DNA from 3 places in the Streptomyces sp. NPDC048295 genome. Region 1 is predicted to be linked to each of the others. Evidence: riboswitches for the same ligand, from Rfam matches in the RefSeq annotation. Region 1 holds a riboswitch; each other region holds the start of a gene.
The links. Region 1 has a riboswitch for cyclic di-AMP ahead of AB0D53_RS23910 (transglycosylase SLT domain-containing protein). Riboswitches for the same ligand answer to the same signal wherever they lie in the genome.
Positions count from the first base shown of each region.

Region 2: it holds a riboswitch for cyclic di-AMP, as region 1 does, so the genes downstream of both, AB0D53_RS22655 (transglycosylase family protein) here and AB0D53_RS23910 (transglycosylase SLT domain-containing protein) in region 1, are expected to answer to the same signal.
Region 3: it holds a riboswitch for cyclic di-AMP, as region 1 does, so the genes downstream of both, AB0D53_RS06480 (NlpC/P60 family protein) here and AB0D53_RS23910 (transglycosylase SLT domain-containing protein) in region 1, are expected to answer to the same signal.

Region 1 covers NZ_JBEZLL010000016.1:158,316-163,826, reverse strand. Annotated here, with positions in the region: gene AB0D53_RS23925 (APC family permease) at 19-1,416, opposite strand; gene AB0D53_RS23920 (hypothetical protein) at 1,787-2,104, shown strand; partial or broken gene AB0D53_RS23915 (FAD-dependent monooxygenase) at 2,149-2,527, shown strand; gene AB0D53_RS23910 (transglycosylase SLT domain-containing protein) at 2,521-3,018, opposite strand; cyclic di-AMP (ydaO/yuaA leader) riboswitch at 3,023-3,207, opposite strand; gene AB0D53_RS23905 (ATP-binding cassette domain-containing protein) at 3,813-5,483, shown strand.
Region 2 covers NZ_JBEZLL010000015.1:88,437-93,947, forward strand. Annotated here, with positions in the region: gene AB0D53_RS22645 (septum formation initiator family protein) at 1-459, opposite strand, end outside; gene eno (phosphopyruvate hydratase) at 558-1,838, opposite strand; gene AB0D53_RS22655 (transglycosylase family protein) at 2,125-2,883, opposite strand; cyclic di-AMP (ydaO/yuaA leader) riboswitch at 2,887-3,058, opposite strand; gene AB0D53_RS22660 (transglycosylase family protein) at 3,359-4,300, opposite strand; gene AB0D53_RS22665 (cytochrome P450) at 4,406-5,511, opposite strand, start outside.
Region 3 covers NZ_JBEZLL010000003.1:401,689-407,199, forward strand. Annotated here, with positions in the region: gene AB0D53_RS06470 (C40 family peptidase) at 1-279, opposite strand, end outside; gene AB0D53_RS06475 (hypothetical protein) at 594-947, shown strand; gene AB0D53_RS06480 (NlpC/P60 family protein) at 1,003-2,148, opposite strand; cyclic di-AMP (ydaO/yuaA leader) riboswitch at 2,147-2,311, opposite strand; gene pcrA (DNA helicase PcrA) at 2,559-5,021, shown strand; gene AB0D53_RS06490 (M23 family metallopeptidase) at 5,061-5,511, opposite strand, start outside.

The sequences.
Region 1 (5,511 bases):
GAACACGTCCGGGGAGGGTCAGGAGTGCGCGTCCTCCGGGATGCTGACCAGCCAGCGGGTCTCCCGGCGAGGCCGCAGGTAGAGCGCCCAGTAGAGCGTGGCGACCGCTGTGATCCCGCCGGTCCACAGCAGGTACTCGGTCTCCTGCTGGGTGAGGATGTACGTCAGCACGGCGATCAGCAGCACGGGGATCGCGGGCCACAGCGGCATCCGCCAGGCCGGTGTCTCCCGGTGCGTGCCGCGGCGGCAGAGCAGGGCCGCGACCGCGACCAGCAGGTACATGGCGGTGACGGACACACCGGTGACGCCGTACAGCGTGTCGAGGTTGACGAAGCAGAGCGCCGCGCCGGGGATGCCGACGAGCAGGGTCGCCACCCACGGGGAACCGAACCGGCCGAGCCGGGCCAGAGCGTTGTTGATCGGTGCGGGCCAGGCCTTGTCACGGGCGGAGGCGAAGAGCACCCGGGAGTTCTGGATGACCATCACGATGCCCGCGTTGATGATCGCGAGGGCCACGCAGAGGCTGACGAAGGTGCCGACGGCCGAGTTGGACCAGGCGGCCACCATCGTGTTGAGGTCGCCCGAGGTCAGGGCCTCCAGGTCCGGGGCGCCCAGGGTGATCGCGATGACCGGGACGAGGATGACCGCGGTGGAGATGGCGAGGGTGGCGAGCACGGTGCGGGCCACGTTGCGCCGCGGGTTCTCCAGTTCCTCGGAGAGGTAGACGGCCGTGGAGAAGCCCTGGGTGATGAAGAGGGCGATCGCGAGCCCGGAGACCACCATCATCGCGGTGACGGTCGAGCTCGTGCCGCCCGACGAGGCGACCGACCCGTGCACCAGCGCCGATCCGCCTCGTTCGGAGTGGGCGAAGCCGAGAACGGCGACGACGCCTGCCGCGATCACTTCGAGTACGAGGAAGATCCCGGTGATCCACGCGTTGGCGCGCAGGTCGAGGAGGCCGGCGAGGGTGGCGAGCAGCATGACGCCGGCGCCCGCGACGGGGGCCGGAATGTGCACGATGGGTGCGAGGTAGTCGGCCGTTCCCATGGCGATCACAGGGGGAACGATCATCACGACCAGCAGCGAGAGCACGAAGACGAGCCACCCGGCGAGCCGCCCCGCCATGGTCGACACCATGGCGTACTCGCCGCCGGCGCTGGGGATGAGCGTGCCCAGCTCCGAGTAGCAGAAGGCGACCGCGATGCAGAGCAGCGAGCCGATGGCGATGGTGAGGGCGGTGTACGTGCCGAGGGTGGAGAACAGGTCCGGTACGACCACGAAGAGGGTCGAGGCGGGCGTCACGCAGGAGAGCGTGAGCAGTGTGCCGCCCACGACGCCGATGGAACGCTTGAGCTTCTGGGGAGTGGGGCCGGTCGCTGGGGCGAGCGCCTGGGGAGCGCTGAGCGTGTCGGTCATCGTGCGGTTCCGATCAACAGGTGCGGTGTCTGAGCACGGGAGCGGTATCGCCTCCAGACGAGGACGTGGTGAGTGGTTTCGTCGCTCCCAGCGCGATATGCAATCCCGACGTGTTCCGCAGGTCAAGAGGCGTTCACCTTCGGAATTCGTTGTTCCGATGGCCAAATTCGACGGTTTGGCGTTAACAACGCGTCATAGTCCGGGGATCGGGGGGTGCGGGAACCGCAGCCCGGGCCGATGGAAAGTTTCGCCCGTATCCAGCATCCGGAAGGCGGGACGACCTCCCGCACGGACGGGGCGGGCGGGGCGCGGGGCCGGAGTGGCGAGCCCGCGGGTCGCGCATCCGCGGTGTTGATGCCAGCCTGGAGTCATGGCTTGGGCGTCATGGACGACTCGCGGTGTGTTCTCCGGGCACGGTGGCGTGCTGACGGAAGAGGTCGGCGTCCTGTCCGGGGACCTGACCGTGCACACGACCTGGGCGGAGGACACGGCCCAGGTCACCGTGCAGTACACCGGTGCGATCGACTGGTTCACGATGTCGGGCAGCCCCGTCGCGTGCCCCTCGGAGGAGGACAGCCGTCGCCTGCACGACGCGGTGGTGCAGGCGGTCCGGGCCGGGTCGGCGGCGACCGTTCCCGTGATGCCCCGCTCGGGACCGGCGAGGCCGACGCAGCGCGCCCCGGAGTGAGGATCCCGCGCGGACGAACGGATGCCGCGAGACGCCGGCGCGGCAATGAGATGGTCGTGCGACTGCCGTGCTGCACCGTGGGCCGGATCGCCCTCCTCGGCGACGCCGCCCATGACATGACCCCGAATTCCTGCCAGGGGCCCTGCCAGGCGCTGGAGGACGCGGCGACACCGGCCGCCGCGCTGCGCGCCGGACCCATCGTCGAGCCGGCGCTCGGTCGCTACGACGCCGAGCGCCGGCCCCGCAGCCAGTCGGCCGCCCGTCCGCCCGCCGGGCCGCCGGACGGGTCAGCGGCTGTCCCGTCCGGCGGCCGTCGCGCTGCGGAACACGTCACTGCGACTCGCGCCGTCCCGCGTCACCGTCGGCACGATCCTGTGCCGTGCCGACCGGACGCCCCCGCGGCCGGGTTCCGTACCTCAGTAGGCCCCGAAGACGTTGTCGATGGAGCCGTACCTGTCGGCCGCGTAGTTGCACGCCGCGGTGATGTTGGCGACGGGATCGTAGGCGTCCATCGCCGTGCCGGGCACGTGGTAGGCCCGGAAGGTCGGGTCGATGATCTGGAGGAGACCCTTTGACGGTGTTCCTGCTGCGGCGTTCGAGTCCCAGTTGTTGATGGCCCGGGGGTTGCCGGAGGACTCGCGCATCACATTGCGGTGGATGCCGTTGTAGCTGCCGGGGATGCCGTGCTCAGCCATGACGGCCAGCGACTCCTTGATCCAGCCGTCCAGATTGTTGGTGTACGCCGCGGGCTGCGCTGCGGGCGCCGCGGCGCTGACGGACTGTACTGGCGCAGCCGAGGCCGTGGCGGCGCCGGTCAACGGCAGCAGGAGGGCGGCCGCACCCGTACCCGCGGCGATGAAGCCCCGGGTCAGCGAGGTGGACCTGAGACGACGGTACGTACGCGTTGCGGACATGCTGGATTCCTCTCCGTCGCCTGCGAGGTGAGCTGTCGGGTTCAGGCTGGAGATGCCTGGCCGCGCTGAGCGCGGCTTCACCCGAGCCGTTCCGGATACCGGGCCGGCGGCTTATCTGGGTCCCCCGCTCCTGCCGTACACGAGTGGGTCGGATGTCCGGGCGGCGGCAGGATTCGGCGTTCCGTCCGGATTGACGGTGACCGTAGGCGAGAGGAACCGAAAGGGACAAGACCCTGATTTCCGCACGCAATTCACTTACAAGATCAAGACATTGGAATTGTGGTAATCCAGCTCACATCGAGCGCGCCTCCCCCCTTGCACGGGAAGGGGTCCGCATCATGTGACGCGACTTCGAGGGAATGGGAAGTGACTCGCGCCACGAATTCACAAAAGGTGCAATTCACCCGGCACTCCAAAGGGGCAATTCGCCTGAACCACCCACAATGGGACGGACATACCGCGACGGAGGGCTCGCACAGCCGGCCCCGCCCGACGCCCGGAGGCATTGCCATCCCTCCCTCCCCACCGTTATGGTTCTGATGTCCTGTTGTCTCCGATAGAGGTGGACGTTGCGCATCTGAGGTTCGCGAACATCACGCCGTACGGCACCGCCCGTACGTCTGTCACGCCGTAGCAGTGCTCCGCACTGCCCGTGACCCCGCGTGGATGCGACCTCGGTGCATGAGCCGTCCCTCGATCTTCGGGACCGCCGTACCCCCCTCCGCTGCCCGGTCGCCGCGTGGTGCTCGCATACGAAGCCCCCACTCACCGCGCTTGCGAATGCGAGGAACACCATGGCGACACCCACCACCCCCGGCGCTTCCCTCACCTGCTCGGCCCTGTCCTTCCGCCGGCCGGACGGCACGACCGTCCTCGACGGACTCTCGCTCGCCATCGGCCGGGGCCGCGTCGGCCTCGTCGGTACCAACGGCGCGGGAAAGTCCACACTGCTGCACCTGCTCGCCGGTCAGCTCCGCCCCTCCCAGGGGTCGGTGACCGTCAACGGCAGCCTCGCCCACCTTCCGCAGAACATCACCCTCGACACCACACTGCGGGTGGACCGGGCCCTGGGCATCGCCGAGCGGCGCGAGGCGCTGCGCGCCATCGAGTCCGGGGACGTCGACGAGAAGCACTTCGAGACGGTCGGCGACGACTGGGACGTCGAGGAACGGGCCCTGGCGACCCTGGGCCAACTCGGGCTCGGAGACATCGAACTGGACCGCACAGTAGGCCAGTTGTCCGGTGGCGAGACCGTGCTGCTACGCCTGGCCGCACTGCTGCTGGACCGTCCCGACGTACTGCTCCTTGACGAGCCCACCAACAACCTCGACGTGTTCGCCCGCCGGAGACTCTACGAGGCCGTCGACTCCTGGCGCTCGGGCGTGCTGGTCGTGGTCAGCCACGACCGCGAACTGCTGGAGCGCGTGGACCGCATCGCCGAGCTGCGCGCCGGATCCGTGAACTGGTACGGCGGTGGCTGGTCCGCGTACCAGGAAGCCGTGGCCACCGAACAGGAGGCCGCCGGGAGGACGTTGCGGGCCGCGGAGGCCGATCTTCGCCGCCAGAAACGCGAACTGGAGGAGACCCGGGTGAAGCTGGCCCGTCGCCAGAGGAACGGGAGGAGGACCGAGGCCGAAGGCAGCCTCCCGAAGATCCTGGCCGGCCGCCGCAAGCGGTCCGCGCAGGAGTCGGCGGGCAAGCTTCGCGGCGTCCACGAGGAACGGCTCGGCCAGGCGCGCGAGCGCCGCGAGGAGGCCGCGGAGGCCATCCGTGACGATGCCGAGATCCGTGTGGACCTTCCCCGCACGGCGGTGCCGGCCGGGCGCACCGTGCTGAGCCTGCACGAGCTGCGCCCGCGGTTCGGGAGGCTCCGTGAGGGCAGCCTCCAGGTGCGGGGGGCCGAGCGGATCGCACTCGTCGGCCGCAACGGCGCCGGGAAGACGACGCTGCTGCGCACCCTCACCGGTGAGCTGGCCCCCTTGTCCGGCGAGGCCAGGACCTTCGTCCCGACGCGGTTCCTCCCGCAGCGGCTCGATGTGCTGGACGAGGAGCTGAGCGTTGCGGCGAACGTGGCCCGGATGGCCCCCGGGGTCACCGACAACCACATCCGCGCCCAGCTCGCACGCTTCCTCTTCCAGGGGAAACGCGCGGAACAGCCTGCGGGCACCCTCTCGGGCGGTGAACGCTTCCGTGCCGCCCTCGCGGCGACGATGCTCGCCGCGCCGGCGCCGCAGCTGCTGATGATGGACGAGCCGACCAACAACCTCGACGTCGCCAGCGTGCGGCAGCTGACCGGCGCACTCGAGTCGTACGAGGGGGCGCTCCTGATCGCCAGTCACGATCTGCCCTTCCTTCGATCGCTGGGCATCACCCGGTGGCTGCTGGTCGGGGAGGAGCTCCGGGAGACCACCGCTCAGGAGGTGGCCGGCCTGCTCGCTGCTCCGGAACACGCGAGCCCGGTGTGATCCGAACGGAAGCACCATGGGGTGCGGG
Region 2 (5,511 bases), on a different contig from region 1:
GGCGCTGTCCACGCCGTCCCAGAGGTTGGAGTGCCACGGCCGGCCGGACTCGTCCGTCCTGCCCTCGCGCTCCTTGACCGCGTCGGGGTCGATCACGGTGTAACCGGTCTCCCCGGGAAGAAGGTAGTGCAGGTGCGTACGGGCCAGCTGCCTGATGTACGCGTCGTCCTGGAGGCGCGCCTTCTCGTCGCGCAGCTCCTCGGTACGGGCCCTGGCCTCCTGCGCCAGGCGCTCCTGGTCGGCGATCTCGTCCTGCTGCGAGACGTACTGCCGCATCGGGTACGCGAGCGCGACCACCAGGGAGCAGACGACGAGCGCGAGGAAGGCGGCCCGGCCGGTGAGCCGTGAGCGGCGGTCCTGGCGGCGGTTCTGGGACCGGTACACGCGGGCCGCGGTCTGCTCACCGAGCAGCCGCAGCCGGGTCGCGGTGGAGAACCGGTCCCGGTCCTTCGCGGCCATGTCTCCGCCTCCCCATTACGCACGTCCGTCCCCGCACACGGTACGGGACCGAGTGCGGGGACGGACGGAGGCCGGGGCAGTTGCCCCCGCCGGGCTTGTCAGCCCTTGAAGCGCGGGAAGGCGGAACGGCCCGCGTACACCGCGGCGTCGTCGAGGATCTCCTCGATGCGCAGCAGCTGGTTGTACTTGGCGACGCGGTCCGAGCGGGCCGGGGCGCCGGTCTTGATCTGGCCGCAGTTCACGGCGACCGCGAGGTCGGCGATGGTGACGTCCTCGGTCTCGCCGGAGCGGTGGGACATCATGCACTTGAAGCCGTTGCGCTGGGCCAGCTCGACGGCGTCCAGGGTCTCGGTCAGCGAACCGATCTGGTTGACCTTGACGAGCAGGGCGTTGGCGGAGCCCTCCTCGATGCCGCGGGCCAGGCGCTCCGGGTTGGTGACGAAGAGGTCGTCGCCGACGATCTGCACCTTGGCACCGAGCTTGTCGGTGATGACCTTCCAGCCGGCCCAGTCGTCCTCGTACAGCGGGTCCTCGATGGAGACCAGCGGGTACGCGGAGACGAGCTCCTCGTAGTACTCGGTCATCTCGGCGGCCGAGCGGGCCTTGCCCTCGAACTCGTACTTGCCGTCCTTGTAGAACTCGGACGCGGCGACGTCGAGCGCGAGCGCGATGTCCTTGCCCGGGGCGTAGCCGGCCTCCTTGATGGCCTCGATGATGAGGTCGAGGGCGGCGCGGTTCGACTCCAGGTTCGGCGCGAAGCCGCCCTCGTCGCCGAGACCGGTCGACAGGCCCTTGGTCTTCAGGACCTTCTTCAGGGTGTGGTAGACCTCGGCACCCCAGCGCAGCGCCTCGGAGAAGGACTCGGCGCCGATCGGCGCGATCATGAACTCCTGGATGTCCACGTTGGAGTCGGCGTGCGAACCGCCGTTGAGGATGTTCATCATCGGAACGGGCAGCAGGTGCGCGTTCGGGCCACCGAGGTAGCGGAACAGCGGCAGGTCCGAGGCCTCGGAGGCGGCGTGGGCGACGGCCAGCGAGACGCCGAGGATGGCGTTGGCGCCGAGCGAGCCCTTGTTCTCGGTGGCGTCCAGGTCGAACATCGCCTGGTCGATCAGGCGCTGCTCGGTGGCGTCGTAGCCGACGAGCTCCGGGCCGATCTGCTCGATCACGGCGAGGACGGCCTTCTCGACGCCCTTGCCCTGGTAGCGGTTGGGGTCACCGTCACGGAGCTCGATGGCCTCGAACGCCCCTGTGGAGGCGCCGGACGGAACGGCAGCACGGCCCGTGCTGCCGTCGTCGAGGCCGACCTCGACCTCGACCGTGGGGTTTCCGCGGGAGTCGAGGATTTCCCGGGCTACGACGACGTCGATGGACGGCACGAGGCATCTCCTTCTGGGATATGACGCTGTTTGTGCAGGGTCGCTTTGGCCTTGCGCCAAGAGCCTAACCGGCCCGGCCCGCTCAGCCCGACGACCGCCCGACCCCTGGGACGAAAAAGGACCCGAGGGCACACATTGTCGGACAAACAGTCAGAAATTTACTGGCCGGTAACTACAACAGTTGAACGGTCCGGCGCTCCCCCGAGCGCGGACGGCAGAACCCCGGCCCGGCGCGTACGGGGGAACGCGCGCCGGGCCGGGGTGCTCGGGGAGGAGCGAGCCGCGACTACTTCGTCAGGTGCAGCTGCTGACCCGGGTAGATCAGGTCGGCGTTCTTGACGATGTCCTTGTTCAGCTCGAACAGCTTCTGCCAGCCGCCCTCGACCTTGTGGTCGGCGGCGATCTTGCTCAGCGAGTCGCCGGAGACGACCTTGTACTCGCCGTCGCCCTTCTTGACCTTCTCGCCGGTCGGGGTGGTGACGGTCTTCTTCGACTCGGCCTGCGGGGCGGCGGAGCGCTCCGAGCGGGAGGCGGCGGGGGCCTCGGTGCGCTCGCTCTGCTTCGGCTGGGCCTGCTGCTTCGGGGCGGCCGGGGCGCTCTGCTGCTCGGAGGCGCCGGAGCTCGCGGTGGAGTTGGAGGAGGAGCCGGTGTTGACACCCGGGTCGACACCGTCGTTGGTCAGGTTGCCGGCGCCGGCACAGCCCCAGGCACCCGGGCCCTGCATGTCGAGGAGCCGCTCGGCGGTGGCGATCTGCTGGGCCTTGGTGGCCAGGTCGGCGCGGGGGGCGTACTGCGTACCGCCGGCGGCGGCCCAGCTGGACTGCGAGAACTGCAGACCGCCGTAGTAGCCGTTGCCGGTGTTGATGGACCAGTTGCCACCGGACTCGCACTGGGCGACGGCGTCCCAGGTGGCGACGGAGGCGGCGGAGGCGCCGGTCGCACCCATCAGGGGCACGGCGACAGCGGCACCGGCGACACCGGCGAGCGTGGCGATACGGACGGCCTTGGACGGGCGGCGGTGCTTGCCCTTGCTGGAAAGCAGCATGGAACTTCTCCTCACCGACGCCTACGAGGTGAGCTGTCGGGTTCGGGCCAAGTGAGTTGCCCGGTCGCACGTCCTAGCACGCGACTTCACCCCAAGCCGGTCCTGATGCGTCTTTCGACGATCGGGCCCGGCGCTTACCTGGGTCCCCCGCTCCTGCCTACGGCGCTTTACGCGTCTGTTCCCTTCGACCGACGGCAGGATTCGGCGTGACGGTCGACGGGGCCCGCGGTGCGAGCGGTTCCGACCGTAAACATACGCAACCCTCACATTCAAAGATGGACACATCGGACAATCTGCCCGTACTTGCATCTGAAGAACCGTCGTTTCCGCAGGTGGGACGCGATGCGGAAGGGGTCCCTGGGCGCGACACGCCAGTTGACCCAAAGAGACCCATGTCTCACTTACGCATAAGTGGACATAGGTCCCTGAACTGCCCCGATTTTCGAGGTGTTTTTAGTCGATTATCAGACTGCCTTCACTGGTCCTTCACATCGAGATCGAGGCTCTGGCCAGGGAGGATGAGGTCCGGGTCGGAGCCGACGGCGCCCTTGTTGGCCTCGTAGAGCGCGGGCCAGCCACCGGGAACCTTCTGTGCGTCAGCAATCGACCAGAGGTTGTCGCCGGGCCGAACGGTGTACGCGCCGTCAGCCGTCGGTTCGGCCGTGTCGCGCGCGTCACCGCCGCCGCGGGAGGCGTGCCGGCCCGACTCACGGTCGCCGCCGTCCGTGCCGCGGCTCCCCTCGGCGGCCGGCGCGCCGCGGTGCTTGCCGCCCGTGCCACTGGACGAGCCGGGCGCGCCGGACTCGTCACGGGACTCGTCGGGGGACGGGGTGGTCGAGCCGGAGGGCTTCGGGGACGGCGAGGTCTTCCCCGACGGCTTGCCGGACCCCTTCGAGCCCTTCGAGCCCTTCGAGTCCTCCGAGGCACTCCCGGACGGCGTGGCGTCGTCGGACGGGTCCGCCGACGCGCCGTCAGCCGGCTCGGTGCTCGCGGCCGGGTCCTCGGCGGGAACGGAGCCCGGGTCGACCCCCGGCAGCACCCCGTCCACCGCGAGGCCGGAGATGACCGCACAGCTGGGCCAGGCCTTCGGCCCCCGGTCCTTCAGGACCTTCTCGGCCACCTCTATCTGCTGCGCCCGGCTGGCGAGGTCGGCGCGCTCCGCGTACGCCTCACCGCCGTACGCCTTCCAGGTCTGCGGCGAGAACTGCAGGCCGCCGTACAAGCCGTTCCCGTAGTCGGCGCTCCACGCGCCGCCGCTCTCGCACTCGGCCACCCGGTCCCAGGTCGTCGCGTCGGCCGCGTGCGCGCCGGCCGCGCCGAGCAGCGGGATGGCGATGGCCGATCCGGTCACGCCCGCGGCGACGACGATGGCGGGTGCCTGACGGGGGCGACGGTGTCTGCCGTTCGCGGAGCCCATGGGGTTGCCTTCCGTGTGACTGACGTGTGACTGGTGAGTCGAACGGTGAACCTAGCGGGACTCGAACGCGCGTCACAAGTCGATGCAGCGCAGATCACGCCAAAGTCACAGAGTTGACGGTGTGTCACTTTCGGCGCGCGTGGGCCCCGGCGTGAACTCCACCGGGAGCGTGCGAAGTCCACGCATGATGAGCCCGCCACGCCACCGCAAATCGGTAGGTTCCACTGCAAGCCGCAGGTCCGGAAGGCGGGTCAGGAGCGTGGCGAGCGCGGTCCGTCCCTCCAGCCGGGCGAGCGGCGCGCCCAGGCAGTAGTGGATGCCGTGCCCGTATCCGAGGTGCTGATTGTCACGCCGTGCGAGGTCGAGCGTGTCGGGATCCTCGAAGCGTTCCGGGTCGCGGTCGGCCGCGGCGAGCACCACGAGCACGGGGTCCCCGGCCGCGATGTCCTGCCCGCCGAGCGTCAGCGGCTCGGTGGCGAACCGCCAGGTGGCCAGCTCCACCGGACCGTCGTACCGCAGCAGCTCCTCGATCCCGGTCTCCAGCAGCCCGCTCTCCCCCGCGTCCAGGGAGAGCTGGAGCCGTCGGCGCTGCCCGGGGTTGCGCAGCAGGGCGTGGACCCCGTTGCCGATGAGGTTGACCGTGGTCTCGAATCCGGCGAAGAGCAGGATGAAGGCCATGGCCGCGGCCTCGTTCTCGGTGAGGTGCTCGCCGTGGTCGCTGGCCCGGATCAGCCCGGAGATCAGGTCGTCCCCGGGGTTCTCCCGCTTGCGGTGGATGAGTTCGGCGAGGTAGCCGCGCATCTTCTTCACCGACCGGGCCACCCCGCCGCGCGGGCCACCGCCGTGGCGGATCATCATGCCCGCCCAGTCCCGGAAGTCGTCCTGGTCCTCGGGCGGGACACCGAGCAGATCACAGATCGCGTAGATGGGGAGCGGGAAGGCGAAGTCGTGGATGAGGTCCGCCTTCCCCTCCGCGACGAAGCGGTCGATGAGCCGGTCCGTCAGTTCCTGCACGCGGGGCGCGAACTCGGCGACCCGGCGCGGGGTGAACGCCTTGGAGACGAGGCGGCGCAGCCGGGTGTGGTCCGGCGGGTCGATGTTCAGCAGATGCGTCATCAGCTCCGCCTTGCGCTCCCCCGGGATGCCGGTCTTCCCCTTGGCGTGCGCAGGCTCGGCGTGGTGCGCCGGGTTCTTGGAGAGCCGGGAGTCGG
Region 3 (5,511 bases), on a different contig from region 1:
CTCGGTCCTGCGGGCGGCCTCGTCGCGCAGCTCGTCGAGGGCGTTCTCGGCGGCGGACGCCTTCTCCTTCGCGCCGTTGTACTGCTCGGTGGCGACCTCCGCGTCGTGGTACAGCCGGTCCACCTCGGTCTTGACCTGGACGGGGGTGCGCTGCGGGTCGGCGTGCGCCGGGCCGGGCATCACGGCGGCGGTGGCGGCCCCGGCGAAGGCCAGGGTCGCCGCGGTGCGGGCAGCAGGGCCGGTGTACGGGCGCTGCTTGGGTTTTCGATGCGCTGCCACGAGGGCGTGCGTCCTTCCTGACGACTGCCCGCCGGGGGATGCCGACGGGCCCGCCACAACTCTCGGCGGGGCGACCGGTGCACTGTCCGCGTACGGAGCGGCGGTGGAGCCGGCCACCTGCTCAGCGACGCTAAACCCGGGGCACGGGCAGGAGTCGTAATGACGCTTATTGTCTTGATTTGGCGTGGCAATGTCGTCGAGTGATCGGAAAAATTGCACCAGAGTAAGGCAATTGGTACAGACGCGAGTGAAGTGGTCAGGAAGGTATACCTGCCTGCCGAGTGGTGATATGGCCGGAGCTAGGCTGCGGCCTCATGGACGTACTCATTCATGTCTTCGTCGCCCTGCACATCATCGGCATCGCCTCCCTGCTGGGCGGTTTCCTGACCCAGATGAAGGCGATGGGCGCGGGCACGGCCCGGTTCGTCCCGGCGATGCTGCACGGCGCGCTGACCATGCTGGTCACCGGCGTCGCACTGGTCGGGCTGAACGAGGCCGACGGCAACCACGTGAACAACATCAAGATCGGCGTCAAGCTGCTGGTCCTGGTCGTCGTCCTCGCGCTCGTCTACATCAAGCGGGACGAGGAGACGGTCGACAAGGGCGCCTTCGCGGCGGTGGGCGGACTGACGATGCTCAACATCTTCATCGCCACGCTCTGGACCTGATCCCGCCCGCGCCGCACCGCCCCGGCACCGGGGCGGTACGGCGCGTGGAGGCCCGCTACGCGGGCCGCACGCTGCCGTAGATCGGCATGTAGTAGATCGACTCCTCGCGCACGTTCGCCCCGGGCTTCGGTGCGTGGATCATCATCCCGTCGCCCTTGTAGATGCCGACGTGGCTGATGTCGTCGTAGAAGAACACCAGATCCCCCGGCCGCAGGTCCGCGGTGGCGACCCGGGTGCCGATCTTGACCTGGTCCCACGTGGTGCGCGGGATGTCGACCCCCGCCGCCTTCCACGCGGCCCGGGTGAGGCCGGAGCAGTCGTACGACGCCGGGCCCGTCGCGCCCCAGACGTACGGCTTGCCGATCTGGGCCCTGGCGAAGGCGAGCACCTTCTCCGCCTTGGTCGTGGCGCCGCTGTCCGAGCCGGTGCCCGTCCCCGTACCGCCGCCCGACTCCTTCGCGGCCTCGTCGGCCTTGCGGTCGGCCTCGGCCTTCGCGGCGGCCTGCTGCTTCGCCAGCTCCTGCGCCTTGCGCCTGGCCTCGGCCTCCTTCTTCCGCTCGATCGCCGCGAGCCGCGCCTTCTCCTCGGCGGTCAGCTTCGACAGCAGCGTGCGCGCCTCGCCCAGCTTCGTCTGCACGTCCTGCTTGCTGGTGCGCAGCGTGCTCTGCGTCGTCGTCAGCGTCTCCAGGCTCCGCACCGCTTCGGCGCGCTTCTTCGACGCCTTGGCCTGCTGCGTACGGAAGTCCGTGATCGCCTGCTGCTGCCGGCTGGTCATCCGGTCCATCAGCTGGCTCTGGTCGAAGTACGACTGCGGGTCGTCGGCCAGGAAGAACGTGGCGCTCGGTGTGATGGAACCGCTGCGGTACTGCGCGGCCGCGTAGGCGCCGAGCGTCCTGCGCGCCTCGTTGAGCTTGTCGGCGCGCTCGGCGACGTCGTCCAGCAGGGCGTCGACCTTGGCGCGCTGGGCGGCGGAGGCTTCCTTCGCCTGGTTGTACTGCTGGGTCGCGGTCCCCGCCTGCCGGTAGAGGTCGTCGACCTTCTTCTGTACGTCCTCGACGCCGGGCTTCGGATCGGGTGCGGCCATGGCGCTCTGCGTGGAGAGCAGGGTCACGGACGCCAGCGCCGCGGTGGTGAGACCGACGGCCGGTGCGGTGGTGCGCACCCGGGTGCGCGGCTTGCGATGGGATGCCAAGGCCGGCATCTCCTTCCGTGGACCGCCTACCGGGTTAGCTGTCGGGTTCGGGCGGAACGGAAGGCTGCCCTACGGTCCGAGTGGGGGATAAGGACCGATTCACCCCGGTACTGCTCATGGGTCCCCGGTTCCGAACTCCCCTGAGGGCGGCCGGATTCGGCGGAGGCGCCCGCTCGGCGTGGTTCGCCTCAAGGGGGTACGGGCCGCCCGGTCGAGCACGCTAGCCAACCCATGGTGCTGCTGTGAAGGTTGATGTTCGATATGCCCGATACATTTTCGTGACCTTGCCGGAATGGGGCGGTGGAGGCCCGGAATTCCTCACGGGCTGTGGGTGCGCCCCTCCGCTGGGTGTCCGTCGCGGTGCGCGGTTCGCCATGCGGCCTCCGGGTGTCGGTGGGGCGGCCTAGACTCGACTAGCGATGAGCAGCCTCTTTGACGACAGCTTCCTGGCCGGCCTCCAGCACTCGGAGGAAGAGCCCCCGCCGCCCCCCGAGGACTCCGCACCCGAAGCGGTGCCGGAGGACCTCTTCGCGGGCGTGTTCGACGGGCCCCCGCCGCCCAGGGACGCCTACTACCGCGACGGCGCGCACCGCCCCGTCATCGACGCCGCGGCGCTCCTCGACGGGCTGAACACGGAGCAGCGCGCCGCCGTGGTCCACGCGGGCTCCCCGCTGCTCATCGTCGCCGGGGCCGGCTCGGGCAAGACCCGGGTGCTGACCCACCGGATCGCCCACCTCCTCGCGGAGCGCGGGGTGCACCCCGGCCAGATCCTGGCGATCACCTTCACCAACAAGGCCGCGGGCGAGATGAAGGAGCGCGTCGAGCAGCTCGTCGGACCGCGCGCCAACGCGATGTGGGTCATGACCTTCCACAGCGCGTGCGTACGCATCCTGCGCCGCGAGTCGAAGCGGCTCGGTTTCACCTCGTCGTTCTCGATCTACGACGCCGCCGACTCCAAGCGGCTGATGGCCCTGGTCTGCCGCGATCTCGACCTCGACCCGAAGCGCTTCCCGCCGAAGTCGTTCACGGCCAAGGTCTCCAACCTGAAGAACGAACTGATCGACGAGGAGACCTTCGCCGGCCAGGCCGCGGACGGCTTCGAGAAGACCCTCGCCCAGGCCTACGCGATGTACCAGTCCCGGCTGCGCGAGGCCAACGCGCTGGACTTCGACGACATCATCATGACGACGGTCCACCTGCTCCAGGCGTTCCCGGACGTCGCCGAGCACTACCGCCGCCGCTTCCGCCACGTCCTGGTCGACGAGTACCAGGACACCAACCACGCCCAGTACACCCTGGTGCGCGAGCTGGTCGGCCCGGCGGGCGAGGGCGACGCCCCGGCGGAGCTGTGCGTCGTGGGTGACGCGGACCAGTCGATCTACGCCTTCCGCGGCGCGACCATCCGCAACATCCTCCAGTTCGAGGAGGACTACCCGAACGCGACGACGATCCTCCTGGAGCAGAACTACCGCTCCACGCAGACGATCCTCTCCGCCGCCAACGCGGTCATCGAGCGCAACGAGAGCCGCCGCCCCAAGAACCTCTGGACGAACGCCGGCACGGGCGCCCGGATCACCGGCTACGTCGCCGACACCGAGCACGACGAGGCGCAGTTCGTCGCCGACGAGATCGACCGGCTGACCGACGCGGGCGACGCCAAGGCCGGCGACGTCGCGATCTTCTACCGTACGAACGCGCAGTCCCGTGTCTTCGAAGAGATCTTCATCCGTGTCGGCCTGCCCTACAAGGTCGTCGGCGGCGTGCGCTTCTACGAGCGCAAGGAGGTCCGGGACATCCTGGCCTACCTGCGCGTCCTCGCCAATCCGGAGGACACCGTCCCGCTGCGCCGCATCCTCAACGTGCCCAAGCGCGGCATCGGCGAGCGCGCCGAGGCGATGATCGACGCGCTGTCCCTGCGCGAGAAGATCACCTTCCCGCAGGCGCTGCGCCGGGTCGACGAGGCGTACGGCATGGCGGCCCGGTCGGCCAACGCCGTCAAGCGGTTCAACACGCTGATGGAGGAGCTGCGCACCGTCGTCGAGTCGGGCGTGGGTCCCGCGGTGGTCCTGGAGGCCGTCCTGGAGCGCACCGGCTACCTCGCCGAGCTCCAGGCGTCCACCGACCCGCAGGACGAGACCCGGATCGAGAACCTTCAGGAACTGGCCGCCGTGGCCCTCGAATTCGAGCAGGAGCGCGGAGCGGCCGAGGAGGAGGGCACCGGCACGGCCGCGGGCACCGGCACGCTCGCCGAGTTCCTGGAGAAGGTCGCGCTCGTCGCCGACTCCGACCAGATCCCCGACGAGGACGAGGACGGCTCCGGTGTCATCACGCTGATGACGCTGCACACCGCGAAGGGCCTCGAATTCCCGGTCGTCTTCCTGACCGGCATGGAGGACGGCGTCTTCCCGCACATGCGGGCGCTGGGACAGGTGAAGGAGCTGGAGGAGGAGCGGCGGCTCGCCTACGTCGGCATCACCCGGGCCCGCGAGCGCCTCTATCTGACCCGGGCCGCGATGCGCAGCGCGTGGGGCCAGCCCTCGTACAACCCGCCGTCGCGGTTCCTGGACGAGATCCCGGACCAGCACCTGGAGTGGAAGCGGACCGGGCCGATGGCGGCCCCGGCCGGACCGACCTCGGGGATCACGTCCTCGCTGTCCTCGTCGCGTTCGCGCTCCGGACCCTCGGGTTTCGCGACCCGGCGGACCTCGGACAAGCCGACGATCACGCTGGCCGTCGGGGACCGGGTCACGCACGACCAGTTCGGGCTCGGCACGGTCACGGCGGTCGAGGGCCTCGGCGACCAGGCGAAGGCCACGGTCGACTTCGGCGACGAGCGCCCGAAGAAGCTGCTGCTGCGGTACGCGCCGGTCGAGAAGCTGTAGCCGGAGCGGGCGGGGGCCGTGGCCCCCGCCCCGCGGGGATCAGGTCGGGTTGAGGCCGTGGCTGCGCAGCCACGGCAGCGGGTTCACTGCCGCTCCGCCACCGGGCCGCACCTCGAAGTGCAGGTGCGGGCCGGTCGAGTTCCCGGTGTCGCCCGAGTACGCGATGACATCACCGGCCTTGACCGGGCCCGAGCGGATCTTGGTGCTGCTCAGGTGGCAGTACCAGGTCTCGGTCCCGTCGGCCATGGTGACGATGGCCATGTTCCCGTAGGCGCTGTTCAGCTGGGTGCGCACGGTGCCGTCGGTCGCGGCCATCACGGGCGTGCCCTCCAGCACGGGGAAGTCGATGCCCGTGTGCACGGACATCCAGTTGACGCCCGCCTGGCCGAAGTACGCGCTGAGGCCGTGCTGCTTGACCGGCAGGACGAACTTCGGGCGCAGGGCCTCCTTGCGGGCGGCCTCCTCCTCGCGCTTCTTCTTCTCCGCGGCC